2 regions of the Actinoplanes sichuanensis genome follow, and region 2 is predicted to be linked to the other one. Evidence: predicted binding sites of a transcription regulator. Region 2 holds the regulator's gene; the other holds the start of a gene.

Region 1 (3,404 bases), 5.8 Mb from region 2:
CACGTTGCGCCCCAGCAGCAGCGACACCAGCGCGGTCGTCATCGTGACACCCGCCGACGGCCCGTCCTTGGGCACCGCCCCGGCCGGGACGTGCAGGTGGATCGGGTGGTCCAGCTGCTCGGGCGAGACCCCCAGCTCACCGGCGTGCGCCCGGACGTAGGAGAGCGCGATCTGCGCGGACTCCTTCATCACGTCGCCGAGCTGGCCGGTGACCGACAGGCCGGGCGTCGTGCCGGGCAGCAGGGACGCCTCGATGTAGAGCACGTCACCGCCCATGCCGGTGACGGCCAGGCCGGTGGCGACCCCGGGGACCGCGGTCCGCTCACCGGACTCCGGCGTGAACCGGGGCCGACCGATCAGATCCGTCAGGTCACCGGCGTCGACGGTGGCCGGCAGCTCCCGCAGCGACACCTTGCGGAACGCCTTGGCCAGCAGGCGCTCGAACGACCGTACCCCCGCCTCCCGGGTGTAGTTGGCGGCGATCTCGCGCAGAGCGTCCTCGGTGACCGTCACCTCGTCGGCCGAGAGCGCGGCGCGCTCGAGCTGCCGGGGGATCAGGAAGTCGCGGGCGATGGCGACCTTGTCGTTCTCGGTGTAGCCGTCGATCGCGATCAGTTCCATCCGGTCGAACAGTGCCTGCGGGATCGTCTCCAGCACGTTGGCGGTCGCGATGAACAGCACGTCCGACAGGTCCAGGTCGAGGTCCAGGTAGTGGTCGCGGAACGTGTGGTTCTGCGCCGGGTCCAGCACCTCCAGCAGCGCGGCGGCCGGGTCGCCCCGGTAGTCGCTGCCCACCTTGTCCACCTCGTCGAGCAGCACCACCGGGTTCATCGAACCCGACTCGCGGATCGCCCGCACGATCCGGCCCGGCAGCGCGCCCACATAGGTGCGCCGGTGTCCGCGGATCTCCGCCTCGTCCCGGACGCCGCCGAGCGCCACCCGCACGAACTTACGGCCCAACGTCCGTGCGACCGACTCGCCGAGCGACGTCTTGCCGACTCCGGGCGGGCCGGCCAGCAGGATCACCGCCCCCGAACCGCGGCCGCCGACCGTCTCCAGGCCGCGCGACTCGCGGCGGGCCCGGACCCCCAGATACTCGACGATGCGTTCCTTGACCTCGTCCAGGCCGTGGTGATCGGCGTCGAGGACCGCGCGGGCCGCCGCCAGATCGGTGTTGTCCGTGGTGCGGACGTTCCACGGCAGGTCCAGCACGGTGTCCAGCCAGGTGCGGATCCAGCCCGCCTCCGGGTTCTGGTCGCCGGCCCGCTCCAGCTTGTCGACCTCACGCTGCGCGGCCTCACGGACCGCCTCGGGGAGGTCGGCGGCCTCGATCCGGGCCCGGTAGTCGTCCTTACCGTCGGCCTCGCCCTCGCCGAGTTCCTTGCGAATCGCCTTGAGCTGCTCCCGCAGCAGGTATTCGCGGTTGCGCTTCTCGACGTTCTCGCGGACGTCCTTCTCGATCGTCTCGTTGACCTCGGACTCGGCCAGGAAGTCGCGGGTCCACTCGATCAGCAGCTTCAGCCGGGCCTCGACGTCGGGGGTCTCCAGCAGTTCACGCTTGCGGTCGCTGGACAGGTACGGCGCCCAGCCCGCGGTGTCGGCCAGATCGCTCGGGTCGTCGATGGCACTGACCGAGTCGATGACCTGCCACGCCTCGCGCTTCTGCAGCACCGAGACGACCAGCTTCTTGTACTCGGCGGCCAGCTCACGGACCTGCTCGGACGGCTTCGCGGTGTCGACCGGCTCGGCCTCCACCCACAGGGCCGCGCCGGGCCCGGTCACGCCACTGCCGATCTTCGCGCGCGGGCCGGTGCGCAGCACGGCGGCCGGTTCGCCGCCACGGATCCGGCCGACCTGCTCGACCGTCGCCACCACACCGTAGGACGCGTACCGGTCCTCCAGCCGCGGGGCGATCAGCAGTTCGGAGCGGGCCGAGGTGCGTGCCGCGTCGACGACGGTCTGGGCGGCCTCGTCCAGCTGCACCGGAACGACCATGCCCGGAAGCAGGACGATGTCGTCGAGGAAGAGCACGGGGAGTCGCTTGCTCACGGTTACCTCCGGGAAGTTGAGTACGGCAGGCTCAACCGTGGGGTGATCCCGCTTCTTCCGGCGTTCACTGTCGGCGAACAGCACCCGGTGGGGCCCGCTTGAAAAAGTGATATCACATTGATAGTCTCGGGTTATCACCGCTCAAGGGGAGGCCCACATGACCGAACACCTCGACCTTCCTGCTCCGCAGGTGCGTGAGCGCACCGCCCGTGACGCCTCCGGCTGGCCGGTCCTCGCCATTGGTGGGGTGGTCATGCTGATCGCCGCCGCGGTCTTCGTCGTCGCGGTCCAGCAGGACAGCGTGGCCCTCGTGCTGAGCCTGATCGGCGTGAGTCTGCTGCTCCTGCTGGGCACCCTGATCGTGCTCGCCGGGCTCACCCCGGTCGCACCCGGCGAGGCCCGCGTCCTGCAGTTGCTGGGCCGCTACACCGGCACCGTCCGCACCGACGGCCTGCGCTGGGTCAACCCGCTCACCAACCGCCGCCGCGTCTCCACCCGGATCCGTAACCACGAGAGCGACGTCCTCAAGGTCAACGACGCCGACGGCAACCCGATCGAGATCGCCGCCGTGGTCGTCTGGCAGGTGCAGGACACCGCGCGAGCCGTCTTCGAGGTCGACGACTTCATCGAGTTCGTCGCCATCCAGACCGAGACGGCCGTGCGGCACATCGCCAACAGCTACTCCTACGACTCGCACGACACCGAGCTGATGTCGCTGCGGGACAACGCCGACGAGATCACCGCCCGGCTGTCGGAGGAGATCGGGGTCCGGGTCGCCGCGGCCGGCGTGAAGATCATCGAGTCACGGCTCACCCGCCTCGCCTACTCACCGGAGATCGCCCACGCCATGCTGCGCCGCCAGCAGGCCAACGCGATCGTCGCCGCCCGCACCCGGATCGTCGAGGGCGCCGTCGGCATGGTCGAGCTGGCGCTGGCCCGGCTCACCGAGCACGATGTGGTCGAGCTGGACGAGGAGCGCAAGGCCGCCATGGTCAGTAACCTGCTGGTCGTCCTCTGCGGCGACCGGGACGCCCAGCCCGTCGTCAACACGGGCACCCTCTACTCCTGAGATCCCATGGCCATCGAGCGCAAGAAGCTCCTGCTCCGGCTGGACCCCGCCGTGCACGACGCCCTCGCACGGTGGGCCGGCGACGAGCTGCGCAGCACCAACGCCCAGATCGAGTATCTGCTGCGTAAAGCACTGGGCGACGCCGGCCGGCTGCCCGGGGGAGTCGGCCGGATGCGGGGCCCCGGCCGCCCACCCAACAGCCCCGAGCCGGACCGGGACGACCCCGGGACCGACGACCCGGAGACGGATGACGAGGAGCAGTGAGATGAGCGTGCCCGGCAGCCTC
Region 2 (3,404 bases):
TCGCGCACCTGACGTCCGCGGACGTCGACGAGCCGACCTGCGTCGAGGTGATGCGTCGGGGTTACACACTGGGCGAGCGGCTGCTGCGCCCGGCACTGGTAGCCGTCGCCGATCCGGAGTGAGATCAGTGACTGTGTCCCGCCCACCGGTCTCCGGTGGGCGGGACGTCGCCGAAAGTCCGAGGCGCAGACGAATCGAGGAGGTGGACTGAATGAGCTCGAAGGACTGGCTCGAGAAGGACTTCTACGCCGTGCTCGGCGTGAACCGGTCCGCCTCCCCCGACGAGATCAAGAAGGCGTACCGGAAGCTCGCCCGCGATCTTCACCCCGACCGCAACCCGGACAACAAGGAGGCGGAGGAGAAGTTCAAGGCCGCCTCCGAGGCCTACGACGTGCTGGCCGACGACAAGAAGCGCAAAGAGTACGACGAGATGCGCTCGCTGTTCGGCTCGGGCGCGTTCCGGCGTGGGGCGCGGGGCGGCGGTGGCACCCAGTTCGATCCGTCCGATCTGTTCGGCGGCTTCTCCGGTGCCGGTGGCGCGCCGGGTGCCGACCGCCGGTTCGGCGGGAGCGGCTTCTCCGACATCTTCAGTTCGATCTTCTCCGGCGGGCAGGCGGCCGGTGGCCCGGCGACGGCCCGGCGTGGTCCGCAGCGCGGGCGGGATGTGGAGACCGAGGTCACCCTCGACTTCGCCCAGGCGGTTCGGGGTACGACCCTGCCGCTGACCTTGCGAACGCCGGGGGCCTGTGACACCTGTCACGGCAGCGGTGCCAAGCCGGGCACCACCCCCCGGTCCTGCCCGAAATGCCACGGCACCGGGCTGATCTCCAGCAACCAGGGTTCGTTCAGCTTCTCCGAGCCGTGCCGTGACTGTCAGGGCTCGGGCAGCATCGTGGACGAGAAGTGCCCGGAGTGCCGGGGCAGCGGCGGGGTCACCAAGACCCGCACGATCAACGTCCGGTTCCCCGCGGGTGTGGCCGACGGCCAGCGGATCCGGCTCAGCGGCCGGGGCGAGCCGGGCGACCGCGGCGGTCCCGCCGGAGACCTGTACGTGCAGGTCAAGGTGCGGCCCGACGACCTGTTCGGGCGCAGTGGCGACGACCTGACGCTGACGGTTCCGATCAGCATCGCGGAGGCCGTGCTCGGCGCCGACCTGAAGGTCCCCACTCTGGACGGTCCGGTCACGCTGCGAGTGCCACCCGGCACCCCGGGCGGCCGGAAACTGCGGGCCCGGGGCAAGGGCGTGGTCCGCAAGGAAGGCCAGGCCGGCGACCTGATCGTCACTGTCGACGTGCAGATCCCGGCGGGAGTGACCGGCGAGGCCCGGGACCTTCTGGAGAAGTTCGCGAAGTTGACCCCGCCGCCGGCGCGGGATCGGATCGAGGCCCGCCTGCGTCGGGCTGCCGGTTAGGACCCTCCCGGGAGGTGGCACATGTATGAAGAGATCAGCATCTCGATTGAACAGGCCTCCGACGCGAAGGTTTTGATCATCTCGGTGGCGGCGCGGCTCGCCGGGATGCACCCGCAGACCCTTCGGCAGTACGACCGGCTCGGGCTGGTGCAGCCCGGGCGGGCCGGGGGTGGTGGCCGGCGTTACAGCGAGCGGGATGTGGCACTGCTCCGCGAGGTGCAGCGGCTGAGCCAGGAGGACGGCGTCAACCTGGCCGGCATCAAGCGGATCATCGGCCTGGAGCAGTTGGTCACCGATCTGCAGCACCGGGTGGCCGAGTTGGAGCAGGAGCTCGAGTCGGCGTACACCCGGATGGCCCAGATGGAAGCGATGACCAATCCGTACGGGAGCCGTGATCTGGTTCGCCAGGAGCGGCACTCGACGGCGCTGGTGGTCTGGCGGCCACGGCGATCGCCGGACAAATGAGTAACGGCGGCCCTGAGGGCCGCCGTTACTGCGTGTAGTGACCGTACGAATACTTTCCGTACTCAGCGGCGGTTGAACAGGCCCAGTCGGCGCGGGTAGCGCACCAGGCCGCCCTCCATCCAGTCGTGGTGGTCGAAGAGCTCGGGCCGGGTCATCAGAACCCGGCAGTTGTGCGCCCAGATCTGCATCGGCTCGTCGCCGACCTCCTCCGCGCGCTCCACGAACTTCTTGAGCCGGCGCTTGCGCTGCCCGCTCGCGTTCTGCCGCAGCCCGTCCGCCGCGTAGATGTACATGCAGTGCTGCGCGAACCGTCGGGCCGGGCACTGCCGGTCCATGGCCAGTTCGAACAGGGTCGGGCCGAGCACATCGCCGGAGATCAGGAGGTCCCAGTCTTTCGGCATGCTGCTCAGCGGAACCGACTCAGGGTTGTATGCCCAGGTCTGCAACTCGTCGGGTCGAGGGTCGACCGGGTTGCCGAAACCGAGGAATGTAGCTTCACGCACGCTCACGTCGCCGCCTCACTCAACCGTTCGCAATACGGCAAGCGTTACCCGCTGGCCATAGTGGCGAACGTCCCAATACTCAGAGTCGTCGCCGCGCAACGCTAGCGTGCGGAGTCCGCAAACGGAAGTGTCAAGGCTTCACATTCAGATACTGGACAGTAACTTTGGGCTTCCTGAATGGAGACGCAGGTCACTCCACGGATGGCAGGGGCTTCTGGGCCGCTCGCTGGGCCGCCATCCGCTTCCGGATGATCTCCTTGAACCAGGGGTAATCCGGCAGTCGCGCCAGCAGTGGACCGGTCACCACGGTGATCAGCACGTATGCCGTGGCCAGCGCGGCAAGCTTGGCGTTTCCGCCGTACACCACCGCGAGTCCGGCGATCACGACGGAGAACTCGCCGCGGGGCATCAGGGCCAGACCGGCCCGAATCCGGCCGGGTAGGGCGATCCCCACCCGGCGGGCCGCCAGATAGCCGGTCAGGACCTTCGTCAGCATGGTCAGTACGGCCAGTCCGAGAGCCGGCAGCAGCACTGGCGGGATGTCCGCCGGGTTCGTGGAGAGCCCGAAGAAGACGAAGAACACCGCGGCGAAGAGATCCCGCAACGGTGTGAGCATCTGGGTGGCGTGGTGCGCCACCGGACCGGAGATGGCGATACCGACCAGGAACGCGCCGACCGCCTCGGAGACCTTCAGTTCGCCGGCCACCCCGGCGATGAACAGCGTCAGCCCGAGCACGCTCAACAGCAGGGCCTCGGGGTCCTTCACCGACATGAACCGGCTGATCTCCCCGCCGTACCGAATGGCGACGACGAGGACCGCGACCACCGTGACCACCGCGACGCTCAGCGTGCTCAGGCCGCTCGCCAGGCCGAGACCGGCCAGCACGGCGGTGACCACCGGCAGGTAGAAGGCCATCGCCAGGTCCTCGATGACGAGCACCGAGAGGATCACCGGAGTCTCCCGGTTACCGACCCGGCCCAGGTCGCCGAGGACCTTGGCGATCACCCCCGACGACGACACCCAG

The links. The regulator HspR, encoded in region 2, represses chaperone genes until heat shock. The targets are predictions, from matches to a motif close to TTGAGTNNNNNNNACTCAA.
Region 1: a site for HspR is predicted at 2,066-2,084, ahead of lon (endopeptidase La). Genes of this name have one in related genera too.

What each region holds. Positions count from the first base shown of each region.
Region 1 covers NZ_AP028461.1:3,602,875-3,606,278, reverse strand. Annotated here, with positions in the region: gene lon (endopeptidase La) at 1-2,049, opposite strand, end outside; gene Q0Z83_RS16405 (SPFH domain-containing protein) at 2,207-3,118, shown strand; gene Q0Z83_RS16400 (hypothetical protein) at 3,125-3,382, shown strand; gene Q0Z83_RS16395 (GOLPH3/VPS74 family protein) at 3,384-3,404, shown strand, end outside.
Region 2 covers NZ_AP028461.1:9,397,167-9,400,570, reverse strand. Annotated here, with positions in the region: gene grpE (nucleotide exchange factor GrpE) at 1-122, shown strand, start outside; gene dnaJ (molecular chaperone DnaJ) at 212-1,411, shown strand; gene Q0Z83_RS43245 (heat shock protein transcriptional repressor HspR) at 1,433-1,876, shown strand; gene Q0Z83_RS43240 (hypothetical protein) at 1,939-2,385, opposite strand; gene Q0Z83_RS43235 (cation:proton antiporter) at 2,570-3,404, opposite strand, start outside.